Regions from separate parts of the Clostridium sp. HCS.1 genome, predicted to be linked through region 2. Evidence: riboswitches for the same ligand, from Rfam matches in the RefSeq annotation. Region 2 holds a riboswitch; the other holds the start of a gene.
What was found. Region 2 has a riboswitch for S-adenosylmethionine ahead of metK (methionine adenosyltransferase). Riboswitches for the same ligand answer to the same signal wherever they lie in the genome.
Positions count from the first base shown of each region.

Region 1: another riboswitch for S-adenosylmethionine. It lies ahead of ACFYH6_RS15100 (methionine ABC transporter ATP-binding protein); the one in region 2 lies ahead of metK (methionine adenosyltransferase).

Region 1 is NZ_CP170704.1:3,154,202-3,165,088, forward strand. Features, by position in the region: gene ACFYH6_RS15075 (N-acetylmuramoyl-L-alanine amidase) at 1-468, opposite strand, end outside; gene ACFYH6_RS15080 (alanyl-tRNA editing protein) at 618-1,805, opposite strand; gene ACFYH6_RS15085 (serine hydrolase) at 1,814-2,731, opposite strand; gene ACFYH6_RS15090 (MetQ/NlpA family ABC transporter substrate-binding protein) at 2,937-3,770, opposite strand; gene ACFYH6_RS15095 (methionine ABC transporter permease) at 3,794-4,432, opposite strand; gene ACFYH6_RS15100 (methionine ABC transporter ATP-binding protein) at 4,432-5,460, opposite strand; SAM riboswitch class I at 5,553-5,696, opposite strand; gene ACFYH6_RS15105 (DUF503 domain-containing protein) at 5,778-6,065, opposite strand; gene ACFYH6_RS15110 (HD domain-containing protein) at 6,139-6,795, opposite strand; gene ACFYH6_RS15115 (hypothetical protein) at 7,043-7,438, shown strand; gene ACFYH6_RS15120 (hypothetical protein) at 7,521-7,721, shown strand; gene ACFYH6_RS15125 (hypothetical protein) at 7,827-8,255, shown strand; gene malQ (4-alpha-glucanotransferase) at 8,430-9,914, opposite strand; gene ACFYH6_RS15135 (LacI family DNA-binding transcriptional regulator) at 10,039-10,887, opposite strand, start outside.
Region 2 is NZ_CP170704.1:3,321,104-3,331,990, reverse strand. Features, by position in the region: gene murA (UDP-N-acetylglucosamine 1-carboxyvinyltransferase) at 1-319, shown strand, start outside; gene spoIID (stage II sporulation protein D) at 520-1,536, shown strand; gene ACFYH6_RS15950 (M23 family metallopeptidase) at 1,775-2,509, shown strand; gene spoIIID (sporulation transcriptional regulator SpoIIID) at 2,726-2,980, shown strand; gene mreB (rod shape-determining protein MreB) at 3,134-4,168, shown strand; gene yyaC (spore protease YyaC) at 4,230-4,742, opposite strand; gene ACFYH6_RS15930 (hypothetical protein) at 4,852-5,298, shown strand; tRNA gene ACFYH6_RS15925 (tRNA-Tyr) at 5,513-5,597, shown strand; tRNA gene ACFYH6_RS15920 (tRNA-Thr) at 5,616-5,690, shown strand; tRNA gene ACFYH6_RS15915 (tRNA-Tyr) at 5,697-5,781, shown strand; tRNA gene ACFYH6_RS15910 (tRNA-Val) at 5,802-5,877, shown strand; tRNA gene ACFYH6_RS15905 (tRNA-Thr) at 5,883-5,957, shown strand; tRNA gene ACFYH6_RS15900 (tRNA-Tyr) at 5,964-6,048, shown strand; SAM riboswitch class I at 6,181-6,286, shown strand; gene metK (methionine adenosyltransferase) at 6,385-7,560, shown strand; gene nagA (N-acetylglucosamine-6-phosphate deacetylase) at 7,715-8,845, opposite strand; gene ACFYH6_RS15885 (ATP-dependent RecD-like DNA helicase) at 8,997-10,887, shown strand, end outside.

The DNA of each region.
Region 1 (10,887 bases), 170 kb from region 2:
ACTAAAGTTTTTTTCTATGTCTTCATTTGATAAAAATTCAGCATTAATAATAACTGCAGGCATCTTAGTTTCCCTTAAAATAGTATAGCTACCTTCCTTTATTCCTCTATCCTTAGATTTTAAATTAGCAAGTAATTCATCCTTTAAAAATCTTGCTAATTCTTCTGATTTATGTCCCTTTTCAAATATTACAATTTCGGTTCCAGTAACAGAATTATCTACAAAGGAGTTCATATGGAAGCTAACAAAATAATCTGCCTCCCAATTATTTGCTATTTCTACTCTGTCCATGACATCTAAGTATATATCAGATGCTCTTGTAAGCAATACTATTTCACCGTTTCTTTCTAATAATCTTTTTGCCTCATAAACAGCTTCTAAAACTATATCAGATTCTCTTCTTCCATTTTTGCCCACTGTTCCTGAGTCTTTTCCACCGTGACCTGCATCCAATACCCATTTTGCCAACTCTTTCCCTCCCATTATTTATATAGTAATAATATAAATATTGCATTACTTTATAATTTAGTATATTGGGAATTTCGATAGTTGGTTACAAATTTAATTTTTATCATTACTATTTCAACAAAAAATGTATAAATGTTATATTCCTAGCTCTAAAATATATTTTCATTTATGATATTTAAAAATTCTTCTATTTTATCTACTTCCCCAACACCTTGGGCTAAAGTCTTACTTCCCCCACCTTTACCATTAACTATATAAATATATTCTTTAAGTATTTGTCCCATATTAATATTTTCTATATTTTTTGAAGAAGCAAGAATTATATTAGCTTTTTCCTTAAGTCTTATTGCAAATAAACAGATAATATTATCTCTTTCGGTTATTTTATTAGCAAGTCTTGTAACATAATCTATTGATTTATTAAAATATATCTTCTTAATAATAATATATTTTCCTAGATTTTCTCCTTCTTTAATAAGTACTTCTTCTTCATAATTCAATAATTCTTCTTCTAATATCTTTTTTTCCTTTTTTATTTCTTCTAAGGAATTCTTTAAATTTTTTATTCCATTTAAGGCTTCATATTCATTACTATTTAAATAATTACAAATTTCTCTAAGGACTTTATCTTTAAGTAATGAATCCTTAATAGCTCTTTCTCCTGCTAAGAATTCTATTCTTGTATTTCCTTTGTTTTTCTCAAACTTTTTAATCTTTATCATCCTTAAATCTGATGTTTTGCTAGGATGAACACCACAACAAGCATTAATATCTAAATCACCTATTTTAACTACTCTAATATCCTCTTCTGTATTAGGTAAGTCTCTCCTTAAATTCATATCATTTAATTCTTCTTCATTAGGAACTAAAAAACTTACTTCTATTCCCTTATGAATTACTTCATTAGCTAAGACTTCTGCTTTTCTAACCATTTCTTCATTAAGTTCACCTATAATATCTACTGTACTTATTTCTTTCCCTAGATGAATACTTACTGTATTGGCATTAAATAATTTAAAAAAGCAGCCTGATAATATATGTTGACCTAAATGCTGATGCATTCCATCTTCTCTTCTATTCCAATCTATTTTACAGAATACAGTATCATTAATTTTACAGGATTCTTTTAATACATGATAAATTAAATTATTTTCTTCATAAACTTCTAAAACTTCATTATCATTTATGTATCCTAAATCACAGCTTTGCCCTCCTCCCCCTGGGAAAAAGGCAGTTTTATCTAAAACTATATGATAAATATCATCAACTTCTTTAACTTCTATTACCTTAGCATCAAATTCCTTTATATATTGATTTTCATAGTATAACCTTTCCAAAGTATCACCTACCTTTTACTTTCTTCTACTATAGTATATATTTCTCTAGATAATCTAGCTATAAGTTCACAAGCTTCTTCGCCCCAATCAAGTAAATATCTTTCATCTTCCCCACCATCTTCATAGGGATTTGTACTTAATTCTCCAATATCCTTAGTTAAAATAACTAATATATAGGGATCTTCTCCATAAATTATCCCTATATCATGATAATATCTGTAGTAATTTCCTATTTTATGGGCAAATTTATTATAATCTAAATACTTATCTAATCTATCATGGTAAGTAGTTTTAGTCATATATTCTATAAGGGTATTATAATATGGGTTATTATCTGGATTTTCATATAAATTATTTAATAAAATTCCAATCTGCCTTGCTGTTGTATAATTTCCCTTAGGTATATTATTATCTTCTGTAATTTCTTTCATATAATCAGTAATGTTAGTTTCTGCTACTCGTGATAACATATTCTTAGCTATATTGTCAGAATTTACAATAGATAAATATATAGCTTCATTAATGGTTATATCAGGAACCTCATCTAAACTACTTAAAACTCCACTTCCTTCTTCCTTATCCTCTTCACTAAAATGAATTAAATCATCTAATGATTTATTTCCAGCTATAACTTCATCTAATATTAACATCGATAAAGGAACTTTATTTGTACTTGCAGCTATATAATATTTATCTGGATTTAAAGTGTATTCTTCATCAGTATTTAAATTCTTAAAATAAATAGCTACATTATTCTTATAATCTCCTAATACTTCATTTGTTTTATTATCAATTAACTCTATAAGTCTGCTATTTTCTCTTTCCAATGTATCTTTATTTTTTATTGTTTCTATATTTCCGCTATATCTGCATCCTGTAAAAATAGTAATAAAAATAGCCATTAACAATATATATATTTTTTTCATTACTACCATCCTTAGTTTTATTTTCATTCTATTATAACATATGAGCTTATTTAAATTATATTTGTAATAAAAAAGTAGATAGACATTATATTCATTCTTTCCTAGATTTACTCTAAGTGAACTGCATATAATATTTATCTACTTTTATTATAGGTAACTAACAATCCTTTAATTAATTTTATAAAAATACCTAAAAATCAACTTTTTAGAATGCTGGAATTACTGTTCCATCACTATATTTTTCTTCTATAAATTTCTTAACTTTTTCAGAAGTTAAAGCCTTTGTTAATGCTTGAATTTTTTCGCTATTTTCATTGCCTTTTTTAACAGCTAATATATTTCTGTAATTTTTAGCTGCTTCTGCATTTGCATCTTCTATTGCTAAAGCTTCTTTAGATGGATTTAATCCTGCTTCAAGTGCATAGTTTCCATTGATAACAGCTAAATCTACTTCATCTAATACTCTAGGTAATTGTGCTGCTTCTAATTCTTCAAATTTTAGGTTCTTAGCATTTTCTGTAATATCCTTAGGAGTAACTAATTCTCCATCATTTAATTTAATTAAACCTGCCTTTTCAATTAATCTTAAAGCCCTAGCTTCATTTGATGGATCATTTGGTATAGCAACTGTTGCTCCATCCTTAAGATCTTTTAAGTCTGTAATAGATTTAGAATAAGCTGCTAATGGTTCTAAGTGAATAGCTGCTGTATAAGTTAAGTCTAAGCCCTTACTTTCATTAGTTTCATTTAAATAAGCTATGTGTTGGAAGTAGTTAGCATCTAATTCTCCTTCATCTAATGCTGTATTAGGCGTTACATAATCAGTAAACTCTACTATTTTTACTGTATATCCTTCCGCTTCAAGATCTGGTACTATTTGCTCTACTATTTCCTTATGAGGAACAGGACTAACCCCTATTGTTATTGTTTTATCTTCAGATGCTGAACCAGATTTATCATCCGCCTTATTTCCACATCCTACTAAGCCCATTGCTAAAGCCCCTGCTAATAAAATTGATAAAATTGATTTTCTTTTCATATTTAAAGCCCCCTTAATTTAATTTATTGTGATAATTTTTTATATAAGTAGTTTCCTAGTGATTGTAGAACTTGTACTATTATTACTAAGATTACTACTGTTACTATCATTACATCTGTTTGGTATCTTTGATACCCATATCTTACTGCTAAATCACCAAGTCCACCTGCGCCTACTGTTCCTGCCATAGCTGAATATCCAATTATGCTTATTATTGTTAATGTTAATCCTGAAATTATTGATGGTACTGCTTCTTTAAGCATAACCTTAAATATTATTTGAATATTTGATGCTCCAAAGGACTTAGCTGCCTCTACTACTCCTGGATCTACTTCTTTTAAAGCTGATTCTATTATTCTTGCTACAAATGGAGCTGCTGCTATAGTAAGTGGAACTATTGCTGCTGTGGTTCCTATAGACTTTCCTACTAATAATTTTGTAAAGGGCATTATTGCCACCATTAAAATTAAGAATGGAAAACCTCTTAAAATATTAATTATTGTATCTAAAGTTTTATAAACTCCTTTATTAGGCCTTAACCCCTTTGGTGCTGTTACTATTAACGCAATGGCTGGAATAAAACCTAATATTACTGAAAATAGTGTTGAGAAAAATACCATTATTATGGTTTTATTAAATCCTTCTATTAATATTTCTGACATTAATTAAGCACCTCCAATACTACATCTCTTTCTTGAAGATAAGCTATAACCTTGTCCTTATCTTCTTCCTCAATATTTATAACTAAATTACCTAATATATCTTCTCTAAACTTTTCAAGCTTTCCCCAAACTATTGAAAAATCTACATTTAAATCTCTTGCCATCTTTGTTATAAGAGCATTTTCTGAAGATGTACTTGGGAAGAATAATTTAATATTAATACCTTTATTAGGTAAAAGGTCCTCTTCTTCTCCAAGGAATTTCTTTAATGATACTCCTGGCCTTAAGAATAATTCTTCTGCTTTTCCCTCTGCCTTTAATATTCCTCCTTCAATTAATGCAACTTTTTCACAAACTTCTTTTACCACTTCCATCTGATGAGTTACTATTACAATAGTTATACCTAGTTCTTTATTAATCTTAGATAAAAGTGATAGTATGTCCTTTGTTATCTTAGGATCTAAGGCTGATGTTGCTTCATCACAAAGTAATATTTTAGGTTCTAATGCTAATGCTCTTGCTATAGCTACTCTTTGTTTTTGCCCTCCACTTAAACTAGCTGGCTTTACTTTTGCTTTTTCAGAAAGTCCTACTAATTCTAAAAGTTCATTTACCCTTTCATTTATTCTTTTCTTTCTATAAGCTCTATAGCCAATACTTTTTTTATTCCCTAAATTATTTCTATACTCTTTATATTCTTCTTCAAAGCCCCATACTTCTAATGGTAATGCTACATTATCAAATACAGTTTTTCTATTTAATAAATTAAAGCCTTGAAATATCATACCTAGCTTTTTTCTAAATTCTCTTAATTCATATCCTTTTAAATCTTTAACTTCTTTTCCCATAACATTTATTGAGCCATCTTCATAACCTTCAAGTCCATTTATACATCTAAGTAAAGTTGATTTTCCTGCTCCACTATGTCCTATTATTCCATATATCTTTCCTTCTTCAATTGATAATGATACATTTTTAATAACTTCTACATCATTAAATTTTTTAGTTAAGTTTCTAATTTCAATCATTTACGTCCCTCCTAATAAGAACTTCAATAAAAACAAAAAACGCACTAGAGAATAAATTCTCTAGTGCGTGTAAATTCACTTATTGATTTATTCTCTCATCTATCAGCTTAAAAGCTGCAGGATTTAGCACCAAACTTAATATGCGTAATTTAAGCTCAATAAAAATTAAGCCTATCACACCTATTACAGGTTGCTGGGTTTCACAGGGCCAGTCCCTCCACCACTCTTGATAAGAAACATTAAAAAATGTTTATTAAATTTTATATTAATACTATACTGTTATTAACTTAAATTGTCAATAACTATCACGAAAATATTTAGAATATTATTACTTCCCTATCTATATTCATTAATTCTGCATCAGTATTTTCTTCAACAAAATTTATTATATTTTCATATGTTGAATCTACTTGTGCATTTGTAGCACAAATAGCTGATACTCCAATAGTAATATAATTATGAATGTCTTGATTACCTACTTCATTTACTGATATATTAAATTTATTTTTAAGCTTTTGAGTTACACTTCTAACTATCATTCTTTTTTCTTTTAATGAATGAACCCATTCAGCCCTTAAGTTAATAGTCATTACTAACACCTTCATAATTATCACCCTTTTATTAATATTATACTCCTTATATTAATATAAGTAAAAGAAGGAGAAATAATACACAATATTAATCCATTCCTTTAAAGTTCCATTCATTATAAAACTCATCTAAAAACTCTTCCATAAATTTATGTCTTTTTTCTGCTATTTCCTTTGCTGTATCTGTATTCATTAAATCTTTTAATTTTAATAATTTTTCATAAAAATGATTTATTGTATGATTTTCTGCATTTTTAACTTCATCTAAGTTTTTAAAATCCATAGGTTTTATTGATGGATCATACATTAGACGATTTTTACTGCCACCATAAGCAAAGGTTCTAGCTATTCCTATTGCACCTATAGCATCTAATCTATCTGCATCTTGAACTACTTTCCCTTCAATTGTATGTTGGGTTGAATCCACAACTCCACCTTTATAAGACATAGTTTTTATTATTTTTATTATTGCTTCAGAGGATAATTCGTCTACTTCTATGGACTTTAAGAAATCTTCTGTAACGGTAGTATTACTATCATTGGACTTTGAAAATTTCCAATCATCAATATCATGTAATAATGCAGTCATTTCAACAATAAAAGAATCTGCATTTTCTTTTTCAGCTATATATTTAGATAAGTTATATACTCTTTCTATATGGAACCAATCGTGTCCACTTCCTTCTCCATATAGTTTGTTTTTCACAAATTCTTTAGTTTTTTCTATCTTTAAAGATTTATCCATTTTATTCTCCTTTTGTAGTAAATTATATAATTATTATACATTAATCATTAACTTGAATCCCATGATAAATATTTAATTTTTAATAATAAAAGACTCTATTTTATTTGAATGTTGATAATTAATTAATTTTTTCAATTCTGTATAATGTCATTATCTTTGTGGAATTATATCCCAATTAATGTATAATAAGAATATATATTATTATACATTTGTATTAAAATACTAGGTATTGGGGAGAAAAAATAAAATGAATAGTAAAAATACAGTAAAATATCTTATTTATCTTATTCTTCTTATAAGTTTATATTATTTAGGTTCAAGTATATTGGCAAAACATTATGAAGAAGCAAAAATAACTTTTATTTATAACTACTGGTTAATTACAATGGTAAAGCTGATATTCTTTGGCGGAATTGGTATGGTATTAGGTTTAGATAAGTTTTTATCAGAATTAACTAAGGAAGGAAAATGGAAATTTGATATTACTAAATTAATAATTTTAGGAATACCTTCTCTAATTTTTTCTATGCAATATTTAGTTTTAACTTTTATTCAAATTCCAAATTCATTTAGCAGTGTATTTACTATAGCAAATATTGTCTTAGGATATACATTAATATCAAGCTTATATAAAGAATATTAATTTTGAAATATTACAAATTAATTTATAGGATCTAAGTAATTGTATTTAATTAAGAGTTAATAAATATTATGAGGTGTAATTTATGAATAATGGTAAAAATTTTATTAGGGCTTTTTTATTATCAATTGTTATTATTATCGGATTTCTTATTTTATTTGAATTAATAGGGTTTGACCAGGAACAAACTAGTATTGCAGTTGCAACAATAATTGTTTTTACTATGCTCTATTGTACGTATTCTATTATTGATGAAATAAGAGATACTAAAAATACGAAGGAATAATCTTAACTATTACGAATTGATAAACTTATAGGAAGTGAGTAATTGTATTGTATTGTATTGAGTAATATAATAGATGTTTATATTGAAAGGAGTATATGATAAGAAGTGAAGAAATTGTTATTAACATTTACTATTCTGTTAAATTGCATCATTATGACTATGTGTACGAGTGAAACTATAACTAAAGTAACGTATCAGGGTGGAAGTTTAAATTGGGAATCAACAATGATATTTGATGAAAACGATAAGTATATAGTTAATATTAAGTATATAGGGCAAGAAGAACAGTTGCCATTAAAGGCTACTTTAAATGCAGAATTCTTATCAGGTAACAGTACGGGTGGATATTTTGAGTACAGTGAATTAACAGCCGAAAAATTTGGAGGTTTTACTTTTGAAGACGATTATGATAAAGAGATATTTGGCTCTGTATCAAAATCTAAGAATAAAGATAAGTTGAATGTAGTTATAAAATGGAATAATACAGAAGAAACTATTGAATTAAGTAAAGTTAATAATAATGAAAGCGATTAATATTAAACTATTACGAATTGAAAGTTAATAAATTTATTTATTAACTTTCATCCTTTCCATTATCAACACCAATTTAAAACATAAACTAATAAAAAAGTGTCTACAAAGCAGACACCTTTTAAACTCCTAACTCTTAACCTTATCTATTCACTCTTCACTATTACCTATTACCTATTACTTAGCTACTCTATTATATAACTTAGTTAAATCATAAATTTCTTTTGCTAGTTTATCAGTAAAATCACTTTCTTTTGCTCTCCACATCCAGTTGCCTCCTAGAGTTGATGGGAAGTTCATTCTAGCTTCTTTTCCTAGTCCTAAGAAATCTTGCATAGTTGTAATTGCTAGGTAAGCAGTACTAGACCATACTCCTCTTATTAAACCTCTAGCAATACCTTCTTCGTAAGTTAAATTAAGATATTTCTTAGCCTTTTCTATTTCTGCTGTAGTTCCTGTTGAGTTGTACCAGCCACATACTGTATCATTATCATGAGTTCCTGTATAGGCTACGCAGTTTACTGGATAGTTATGTGGTAAATCTCCACTATCTTCTCCACCAAAAGCAAATTCAAGTATTTTCATTCCTGGGAAACCTGTATAATCTCTAAGTTTGATTACTTCATCTGTCATCATTCCTAAATCTTCTGCAATTATTTTTACATCTCCAATTTTATCTTTTATTGCTTTGAAAAGCTTAGTTCCAGGTCCCTTTGTCCACTGACCATTCTCTGCAGTTTTATCTCCATATGGAATTTCCCAATAAGCTTCGAATCCTCTAAAATGATCAATTCTAACTACATCGTATATTTTGAAACTCTCTCTAACTCTTTTTATCCACCAATCATATCCATCTTCTTCAAGAGCCTTCCAATTGTAAATAGGATTTCCCCATAATTGACCTGTGCATGAGAATGTGTCTGGAGGACATCCTGCAACTGTTATTGGTTTCATATCCTTATCTAGGTTAAAATATTTAGGATTACTCCAAATATCTGCACTATCTTCAGCTACATATATTGGTATATCTCCTATTATATTTATTTCATTTTCATTAGCATATTTCTTTAAGTTATTCCATTGCTTAAAGAAAATATATTGAATGAATATCCAATAATTAATCTCATCTTTAAGTAATGTCTTATAATGATTTATTGCTTCTTTTTTTCTAAGTCTTATATCATCATCCCAATTATACCAACTAACTAAATCAAAATGATTTTTAACTGCCATATATAAAGAATAGTCTTCTATCCAAAATTTATTTTCAGCTATAAATTTCTTTAATTCCTTAGTATACTTTCCTTTTGAATTTTCATAAGCAATTCTAAGAACTTTATTTTTATTAATAAATAACTTTTGATATTCAACTGTATCTTCTTTTGATCCATAATCTAAATTTTCATAATCACCTTTATTTAATAAGCCTTCTTCTTCCAATATATCGAAATCTATAAAGTATGGATTACCAGCGAAAGCTGAAAAACATTGGTATGGAGAATCTCCATATCCTGTTTGCCCCAGGGGAAGTATCTGCCAATATTTTTGTCCACTTTTTTTTAAGAAATCTATAAATGAAAAGGCTTGTTTCCCAAAAGTACCTATTCCATACTTTCCAGGTAATGATGAAATATGCATTAATATTCCACTACTTCTTTCCATTTTACTACCTCATTTCTGCCAAATTTTCATATATTTTACACAACGCTAGTATAACATTTTTAATAAAAGATTTGCAAAATTCTGTTTCAGGGTATAATCTTAAAATTTATAATAATAATTTTTATTATTCTATCCTAGGGTTTGTTGATTCTCTTTTTATTAATTCTGTATTAAGAATAATGTGTTTATTATCTGTTTTATTCATCATTAAATCTAATAATAAATCAACACTAATTTTAGCCATTTCCACTTTAGGTTGTATAACTGTTGTTATAGTAGGGTTATAAAATTCACTTATATCCATACCATCAAATCCTATAATTGAAATATCTTTTCCTACTATTAACCCTCTGTCTTTTATAGCCTTAGCACATCCTACAGCCATTATGTCTGATATTGCAAATATAGCTGTAACTTCATTATGTTCATCTAAAAATTTTTTAGTTTCTTCATAGGCTCCTCTATAATCATAATTCCCTAAAATTCTATATTCCCTATTAACTGAAATACCATTATCAATCAAAGCTTGTAAATATCCAGCTTCTCTTCGATGACTAATTCCAATATCATATTCATCCCCTAGCATTAAAGCTATATTTCTATGGCCAAAATCTATTAAATATTTAGTAGCCGAATAGGCTGCCTTTTCATTATCTATGGATACTGATGAAAATTTAGATAACTCTTTTCCATACTTATGATTAATAGATGTTAGCACTACAGGAACATTAATATCTTTAAAGTCATCATTTTTTACGTCTGTAAAGTTGCCTCCAAGACATATAACACCTTGTAGTCTTTTTTCCTTTATTATGGATATTAAATTATTCATTTCATCATCACTTAGATAGTCATGATGTTCTAATATCATTGAATAACCAGCTTTAGATATTCTTTTACTAATTAAATCTAACATTTCTGAGAAAAAAGGATTAAATACCCCTTTTATTAATACCCCAATATTATTTGAATT
Region 2 (10,887 bases):
ACTATCAGTTACAAAGGGATCAAGTATTATTACTGAAACTGTATTTGAGAATAGATTTATGCATGTTGCTGAATTAGTTAGAATGGGAGCAAATATAAAAATAGATGGAAGAACAGCTATAATAGAAGGTGTAGGTACTTTAACCGGATGTGATGTTAAAGCAACAGATTTAAGAGCTGGTGCTGCTATGATATTAGCAGGCCTAGTGGCACAAGGAAAGACAGAAATTAGCGATTTATATCATATAGATAGGGGTTATGTTAATATAGAAGAAAAATTTAGGGGCCTAGGAGCCAATATATATAGAATTGAAAAATAATTTCATCTTTAGGTATATTATATTTAAATTGAATATTCTACATTTTAATAAGGAGTTGTCTAAAGGCAACTCCTATATTTATTTAAATCAGAATTTAAATGTAAAGTTTAAATAGTAACTTAACATAAAAAATAATATAAAGTATATTTGGGTAAATAAAACATATATTTAATTGTATTAATAAAAAGAGAGGTATCATTATGAAAAGAGATATTACATCTAATATAATATCTAGTATTCTAATATTAGTACTAATGATATTTGTACCAATATTTATAATTAAATCTATACCAGCTAAAGCAAATGGCAAAGATGAAGTATTGGAACCTAAAGAGGAAAATAAAGACATATTATTAAAGGGAAAGGATATTATCAGAGTAAATATTACAAAAGAAAATAGGATAGAAGAAGTTCAGATAGAAGAATATGTGAAGAGTGTTGTATCAGGAGAAATGTTAGTAACCTTTGATGATGAAGCTCTAAAAGCGCAAGCAATTGCAGCAAGGACATATATTGCTTCAAAAAGGCTTAGACCCTGTGATATTGCAAATGGTGGAGATGTATGTGACACAACTCACTGTCAAGTATATATAAGCAAGAATGAAAGATTTGAAAAATGGGGAAGTAATGCAGAGGAATATTGGAGTAAAATTTCTAATGCTGTTGATGATACTAAGGGAATGGTATTATCATATAATAATGAATTAGTTTTATATCCTCAATTCTTTTCTACAAGTTCTGGAATGACAGAGAATGCAGTAGATGTATTTTCTAGTTCAGTTCCTTATTTAGTATCTACAGAAAGTAAAGGTGAGGAAATAGCGCCAAAATTTGAAAGTGAATTTCCTTTTAGCATAACTGAATTTGTAAATAAAATTAATGATAAATATCCAGATGCCAGTATTACTTCCGAAAACTTAAAAGATAATATTGAAGTATTAAGTAGAAGTGAGGCTGGAGGTATTAAAGAATTAAGAATAGGGAAAATTAAAGCTAAAGGATTAGATTTTAGATTAACTTTAGGATTAACATCAACTAATTTTCAATATACTATAAATGAAAATGAGATAATTTTTAAATGCAAAGGATACGGTCATGGAGTAGGAATGAGCCAGTGGGGAGCCAATGTTATGGCTAACAATGGATCTAATTATAAAGAAATATTAACTCACTATTATACAGGAGTAGATATAACTAATTTAGTATTTAAGGAATAATATATAACAATAAAATATTAATAAAAGAAGACTATCTAAATAACTGATATATAAATCAGGTATTTAGATAGTCTTCTTTTTATGAAGTTTTATGTATTAAAAGTTATAAAAATGGCTATTGTTACAAATGTAAATACAAGCTAAATGTTGATAATTGTAGAAATTTGATGTAAACAAATATACTTTAATTTGTATTAATTTACTATAACAGGCAAGAATACAAAAAGGAGGTGTTGATATGAATAATAACAAAAAAGATAAGGTAAAAGACTTTTTCAGAAAGGAGGGCTTTTATTTAGTATTATTTCTTTGTTTATGCGTAATTGCTACTGTTGCTGTAGTGACAACTAGAAGAAATAAGTCATTAGAAGAAAGCAATAAAGCACAAAATGAATTTACTTTAAATGTTGATGATAAAGAAACTTCTGAAGTGAAAAAGCAAAATGCTGAAAGAGTTGAAGGTAATGGTGATGGTGAGTTAACTCAAGATGAAGAAGATATAGCTTCTAATGAAGAAGGTGTTGATGTTTCATCAGGAACAAATACTCAAGTTGTATTTTCAAATCCTATAGAAGGGGTAATATCAAGAGGATATACATATCCAAAGCCTCAAGCTATGTCTGATGGAACAAGTAGAAACATTAGAGGAATAAATATAAGTGCTGCTTTAGGAACCGAAGTTATGGCAGCTGCTGTTGGTGAAGTAAAAGAGATATCAACCAAAGTAGATGATGGTAATTATATAGTTATCGCTCACCCAAATGGTTTGTATACAAAGTATACTAATTTATCAAATGATATTAGGGTAAATGTTGGTGATAGAGTTACAGAAGAAACAGTTATAGGAACTGTTGGAAGTAGTTCAAAAATATTTACTAACACAGAGTTTGGAGAACATTTAAATATACAAGTTCAAGATTCAGATGGTAAAGATTTAGATCCAACAACTTATTTTACATTTAATGAAGAATAATTAAATGAAATTATTGTAAATAGTTCAAAATTAAAAAATGTAGAATGAAAAATGTAAAATTGTTGATGTAATTTATATAAGCTTGAAAAAGGTATATTCATTTTAGAACTCATTAAAGAGTTTCTACCTCAATTTTACATTTTCATTATTGGTTTTGTATTAACAGTAAATATTAAAGTATATGAATAAATTTTATTATAAAGGGAGGTAATATTTTTGAAGGATTATATAGAAGAGAGAGTTTTAGAAGTTGCAAAATATATTATAGAATCAAAAGATACAATTAGAAAAACTGCAAAAGTATTTGGAGTAAGTAAAAGTACAATTCATAAAGATATGACAGAAAGATTACCTAAGATAAATCCAACAATAGCCAAGGAAACACATTCAATATTAGAATTAAATAAAGCAGAAAGACATATTAGAGGTGGAAATGCTACTAAAATTAAGTACAAAACTTCTGGACAATAGAGATAGGTAAATAATTATTTATTAAGAATATAAAAATATTGAAGGTTTACCATATTCCATATATAATTAGAAATAGGGCAAATATTGTAAATTTTTATGTATAAGATATTGTTTTATTAAAATTATATAGTTTGAGATTAGGAGTGAACAGGAATGTGGTTTTGGAAGAATAGGGGTAATCTAGGGATCGACTTAGGAACAGCTACAGTTTTAGTTTATGCTGAGGGGAAAGGTGTAATACTTAAAGAACCATCAGTAGTAGCTATAAATAGAAATAACAATAAAGTACTTGCTGTTGGCGAAGAAGCAAGAAAAATGATAGGAAGAACGCCTGGAAATATAGTAGCAGTAAGACCATTAAAAGATGGTGTTATATCAGATTATGAAATAACAGAAAAGATGTTAAAGGAATTTATAAAAAAGGCTTACGGAAAGAGTAAGATTACAGCTCCTAAGGTAATAGTATGTGTTCCATCTCAAGCAACTGAAGTGGAAAAAAGAGCAGTAATTGATGCTGCAAGAAATTCAGGAGCAAAAAAGGTTAATTTAATTGAAGAACCACTAGCAGCAGCTATTGGAGCAGGTTTAGATATAACTAAGCCTAATGGGTCTATGGTAGTAGATATCGGTGGAGGAACTACTGATATCGCTGTAATATCCTTAGGTGGAATAGTTGTAAGGGCATCTATTAAAGTAGCTGGAGATTCTTTTGATGAAGCTATAATTAAATATGTTAGAAATAAGTACAAGATAATGATAGGTGAAAAAACAGCAGAAGAATTAAAAGTTACTGTTGGTTCGGCATTAAAGGATTCAAGGAAATTAACTACAACTATGAAAGGTAGAAATTTAATCACAGGATTACCAGATGAAATTTCTATTACATCTAATGAAATTAATGAAGCATTAAAGGAATCTGTATCATTAATTGTAGAGAGTGTTAAATCAGTATTGGAAAAAACACCGCCTGAACTTGCTTCTGATATAATTGAAAGAGGAATTTTAATGACTGGTGGGGGTTCTTTATTATTCGGATTGGATAAATTAATAGAACTTGAAACTGGCGTAAATGTTGAAATTGCAAATAATTCTGTTGAAGCAGTGGCAGAAGGAACAGGTAAGGTTTTAGGATATTTAGATAAGTTAGATATTAATATAAATGATGAAGAAATCAGTTTAATTGAATAAATGTAATTTCTACATAATTTAAAAGGAGCTTAAAGAGCTCCCTTTTTATTTATATTAAATTCTATAGAGAGTAAGATGATATAATAGCATTTGATATTACTTTAGCCATTTCCATGATTAAATATAATCTAATGCTTCTACTAGTAAAAAATGCAGCACTGTCACTAGAATCTACGATACCTATTATTGAAATATCCCCAACCTCTGGTAGTGATTTTCCAACTCCCTTTCCTGGGTGAATTGGATAATCACGAATATGAATTTCACCTATAGAATTTTCTTCTCCTAGGCAAGCATCTATTCCGATAATTAGTGAGTTTGGATGAAGTTTATTAATATAATTTAATTTTTCTTCAATATTTAAAGCATGAATAGGAGATTGTAGTGTTCCGAAAACTGGTAATAGGAAGTTCTTTTCTATTAAAATGCTACCTACTAGTGGACCAAGGGAATCACCAATGCATTTATCTGTACCTACACAAATTATTACTGTATTTTCATTCATATATTTTTTTATTTTATTAGCAATCTCAATGAAGGAATTATGATCATCATAATGTACTTTATGCTTCACTAGAATTCACCCCCCGATTATACCAATATATGTTTAAGATAATAAAAATATAATTAAATGTATAAAAAAATATAAATAGGAGAGTAATTAAATGAAGGTGGTGAATTATATGAAAAAATTAATACTATACATATTTACTATTATATTAGGTGCAAGTATACCTATTTATTTTTTACTTATTTGGGAGCCGTTAAAAAGTGAAGAAGTTTTAAGTAATAATATTTTAAGCCAAGATACAAATGAATATGATATGAATACAAAGGAAAGTTTAGAGAATAATTCAATAGAAACAGAAACTATTTTATTAAAGGAAAGTAATTTTTCAAATAGTTTATTTAATTATTTAGATAATGATAGAAAAGAAAAGTTAAATGTAATTATGAAAAAATTATCAGTTTTAGATTTTATTAAAATTAACAACTATTTTTCAGATAAAGATAATAATGAAAAAATTAATAAAGGTGTAGAATTAGCTAAAAAAAGAATGCCTACATCTGACTATGAAATATTTAAAAATATATTAGAAAACTCTATAAATTCCAGTATTTTGGACTAAATTTAAATTTAATAAATAAAAATGCTAAAAATATAATTTTAAAAAGATATTAGCATTAAATAGGAGAAAATGAAAGAAAAATAGAATAAAATAGTTATAATTTCGTTTAATGAACAAATATTACACTTGAAATTAATAAATAATAAATATATACTAGTCATTGTCAGTCGAGCGAGTAAAATCAAATGACTGAAATTAATTAAATAAATTTTATGGGGGAGTTCCCGAGTGGCCAAAGGGGGCAGACTGTAAATCTGTTACGTTTCGTTTCGATGGTTCGAATCCGTCCTCCCCCACCATTAAATTTATTTGAATATGCTGGCATGGCTCAACGGTAGAGCAGCTGACTTGTAATCAGCAGGTTGTAGGTTCGATTCCTATTGCCAGCTCCATAAAATGGGGGAGTTCCCGAGTGGCCAAAGGGGGCAGACTGTAAATCTGTTACGTTTCGTTTCGATGGTTCGAATCCGTCCTCCCCCACCATTTTAATTTAATTTTTATATGGAAGCATAGCTCAGCTGGGAGAGCATCTGCCTTACAAGCAGAGGGTCACAGGTTCGATCCCTGTTGTTTCCACCATATATGCTGGCATGGCTCAACGGTAGAGCAGCTGACTTGTAATCAGCAGGTTGTAGGTTCGATTCCTATTGCCAGCTCCATAATAAGGGGGAGTTCCCGAGTGGCCAAAGGGGGCAGACTGTAAATCTGTTACGTTTCGTTTCGATGGTTCGAATCCGTCCTCCCCCACCACAAAGACAATGTTAGTATACCTTGTCTTTTTTTGCTTATAAATAAAAATTATAAGAAAATAAATGTTTTACAGAAAATATTGACTATTCATAGTAAGAGTGATATAATCTGAAAAGTAAAATTTGATATTAGTTCTTATCAAGAGAGGTGGAGGGATAGGGCCCTATGAAACCCGGCAACCTACTTCATGTATTTGAGTGTGGTGCCAATTCCAGCAATTTGATTTGCAAGATAAGAAAAGTTATGATTTTTAACATCTCTTCTTATCGAAGAGATTTTTTTATTATATAGCTAAATTTTTAGAATTAATATCAAAATATGAAAGGAGATATTAATATGAGAAGATTATTTACATCAGAGTCAGTTACAGAAGGACATCCAGATAAAATTTGTGACCAAATATCCGATGCTGTTTTAGATAGCATCTTAGCACAAGATCCTATGGCAAGAGTAGCCTGTGAAACAGCTGTTACTACAGGAATGGTTTTAGTTATGGGAGAAATATCAACTAATTGCTATGTTGATATTCCAAAGCTAGTAAGAGAAACTGTAAGAGAAATTGGATATGATAGAGCTAAATATGGATTTGACTGTGATACATGTTCAGTTTTAACATCTATTGATGAGCAATCAGGAGATATAGCAATGGGTGTTAATGAAGCCTTAGAATTTAGGGCAGGAGAAAAGGATGAAGTAGAAGCTGTTGGAGCTGGAGACCAAGGTATGATGTTTGGTTTTGCAACTAATGAAACAGAAGAATTTATGCCATTACCAATAGCTATGGCTCACAGGTTATCAAGAAGATTATCTGAAGTTAGAAAAGATGGTACTTTATCATATTTAAGACCAGACGGAAAAACTCAAGTTACTGTTGAATATGATGATAATAAAGTAATAAGAATAGACGCCATTGTAATATCAACACAACACAGCGAAGAAGTTACTCAAGAGCAAATTAGAAATGACTTAATGGAGCATGTAATAAAAGCTGTAGTTCCAGCTGAATTATTAGATGATAAAACAAAATATTATATAAATCCAACAGGTAGATTTGTTGTTGGAGGACCACAAGGAGATAGTGGTTTAACAGGAAGAAAAATAATTGTTGATACTTATGGTGGATATGGAAGACACGGTGGCGGTGCTTTTTCAGGTAAAGATCCAACTAAAGTTGACAGATCAGCAGCTTATGCAGCAAGATGGGTAGCTAAAAATTTAGTTGCAGCAGGAATTGCTGATAAATTAGAAATTCAATTAGCTTATGCTATTGGAGTTGCTAAGCCGGTATCAATAGAAATTGAAACTTTTGGTACAGGCAAAAAATCTGAAGAAGAAATAGTAGCTATAGTAGAAAAGGTATTTGATTTAAGACCAGGTGCTATAATTAGAGATTTAGAGCTAAGAAGACCTATATATAAGCAAACAGCTGCTTATGGACACTTTGGTAGAATTGATTTAGATTTACCATGGGAAAACCTTAATAAAGTAGAAGAAATAAAAAAATATATGTAAAATTTTAAGCTTAATAAAGAGTTTATAAACTTTAATTAAAAAGGAGATAAATATTATATTTTAAGTTCTCTAGCCTTTGCTAAAGTAATTATTATAATATTTATCTCCTTGTTTTTATTCTTTAGAATTTATAAAAATATATCTAAATAATTTTTTATACTATAACTTTTCCACCAACAACTACATTTTTAATGTTGATATCTTCGTCAAATAATAATAAATCAGCGTCATATCCTTCTTTAATAAGACCTTTTCTATCTGAAACTTTACAATGTTTTGCAGGATTGTAGCTAGCCATTTTTACAGCTTCATATAGAGGCATACCAACGTTTTTATATACATTCTTAACAGCCTTGTCTAATGTAAGAATTGAGCCTGCTAGGCTTCCGCTTAATAATCTTGCTGCACCATCTTTAACCACAACATCTTGACCACCTAAAGCATACATTCCATCAGGCATTGCACAAGCCATCATAGCATCTGTAACTAAAAGAACTTTGTCTGAAGTTTTTTGTTTGTAAGCTATTCTAAGTGATGGATAAGACACATGGATTCCATCTGAAATAGTTTCTGTTGTTATATCACTATCAAATATAGCTCCTACAACTCCAGGTTCTCTATGAGCGAAAGGTGTCATAGCATTAAAAAGATGAGTTGAGTGACCACATCCACACTTTATTCCTTCCATAGCTTCGTTATAAGTAGCTTTAGTATGCCCTATAGAACAAACTACTCCTCTTTGAGATAATTCTTTAATTAACTCTTTTGCACCTGGTATTTCTGGTGCAATTGTAATTGATACTACAGCATCTTCAGCATCTCCAACCATTGCATTATAATTTTCTAATGTTGGTGGAATTAAGTAATTAGGATTTTGGGCTCCTATAGCCTTTGGGCTAATAAATGGACCTTCTAAATGAGCACCTAATACTATAGCTCCATCAGTTCCTTTTTCCTTTGCTTCTTTTATTACATTCATTGACTTTCTAATATCTTCTACAGCAACAGTCATAGTAGTTGGAGTAAAGGATGTAGTACCATGTTTAACTATTACCTTGGAAATTTCATTAATTGCTTCAAAGGTTCCATCCATAGTATCATGGCCACCTGCACCATGAATATGAACATCTATAAATCCTGGTGATAAATATAAACCATTGGCATCTATTACTTCCTCATCATCATAATTACTTGGATTAATTTCTTTTATTTTTCCATTTTCAATTAAGACAGAACCATTTTCTATCTTGTCAAGATATATGATATTACAATTTTTAATAATCATATAAACACCTCCATACTTCCTAACATATAATTATTATACCATATTGAAACAATATTCTTAAAAATAAATAATCTTTATTATGTATTATTAGAGATATATTATATAATAAAAATAGTATAAACAAAAAATATTTAGATTTGGAGAATGTAACATGGAAGATTGTATAAATGGAATAGTGGAATCTATTGTATTTAAAAGTGATGACACTGGATATGTAGTAAGTAAGATTAGAACTGAAAAGGAAATAATAAATGCAGTGGGAGTAGTTCCTTTTATAAAAGAAGGTCAACATGTTAAATTAAAAGGTCAATGGGTTGTTCATAAGCAATTTGGACGACAATTTAATATAGAGGAATATGAAGAAATACTTCCTAATTCTACAAAGGGAATAGAAAGATATTTATCTACAGGAATTATAAGAGGAATAGGCCCAATTACAGCTAAAAGATTAGTTGAAAAATTTAAGGAAAAAACTTTAGAAGTTTTAGATACAGATATCGATAAAATAAAATTAGTAGAAGGAATAGGGGCAAAAAAGTTTGAGATTATTAAGGAATCTTATTTAGAACAAAGAGATTTAAAAGATATAGTTATATTCTTCCAAGGTCATGGAATGAGTACAAATCAATGTATAAAAATTCATAAAACCTTTGGAGCAAATGCTAAAGAGATAATTTTAGAAAATCCATATATTCTTTCAGATGAAATTAGTGGTATTGGATTTATAACTGCAGATAGAATAGCAAAGAGTATAGGAATTGAAGCAAGTTCACCTTTTAGAATTCAAAGCGGGATTAGATATATATTAAATCAGTTTTCTGCCGCAGGTAACACATTTATGCCAAAGGATGAGCTAATAAGGGAATCAAGCAAAATATTAGGAGCTACACCTGAAATGGTAGAGGAGAGTTTATATAATTTATCTTTAGATTCAAAAATAAAAGTTGAGAAAATAGAGGGAAAGGATTCGGTTTTTGCATTACCATATTATTATTGTGAATTAGGTGTAACCAATAGAATAATAACTTTGAGTATGGAGAACTTTAGAAGTATTAACTCAGATATTGAGTTTGAAATTGGAGTTTTCGAAAAAAAATATAATATAAATTTTGCACCTTCACAAAGAGAAGCAATAGTAGGAGCTTTTGATAATGGAATAGAAATAATTACAGGAGGTCCTGGAACAGGTAAGACTACCATAATAAAAGCTATAATTGAAATCTATGAAAATAACAATATGAAGGTAGTATTAGGAGCACCAACTGGAAGAGCAGCCAAAAGAATGAGTGAGTCTACTGGAAGAGAAGCAAAAACAATACATAGATTACTTGAAATGGGTGTTAGTGATGAAGGAAAGTCTTATTATAAGCTAAGTGAAAGTGAACCCTTAGAAGCAGATGTAATTATTATAGATGAAGCATCTATGATAGATGTAATGCTTATGAATAGCTTACTCAAGGCTATAAAATTAGGAACTAGATTAATTATAGCTGGCGACGTAGATCAGCTTCCTTCTGTAGGTGCTGGAAATGTATTAAAGGATTTAATTGAAAGTAAGTTTATAAAAGTAGTAAGACTAAAGGATATATTTAGGCAAGGAAAAGAAAGCTTAATAGTAACTAATGCACATAAAATTAATAATGGAGAAATGCCAATTTTAAATAGAAAAGATGGAGATTTTTTCTTTGAGAACAAGGAAGATGTTAATGAAATACTTAGGACAATAATAGATTTAATAAATAGAAGGCTTCCTAAATTCAATACTAGTTGGGATAAATATAGAGATATTCAAATATTAACTCCTACTAGAAAAGGAATTCTAGGAGTACAAAATTTGAATAACGAACTACAAAATGTATTAAATCCAAAATCACCAAGTAAAAGAGAAAAAGATTTAAAAGAAGTTACCTTTAGAGAAGGTGATAAAGTAATGCAAATTAAAAATAATTATTCTTTGAAGTGGGTTAGAATAAACGGATATGGAGATAATGAAGGTGTAGGCGTATTTAATGGAGATATGGGTTTTATAGAAAGTATTAATG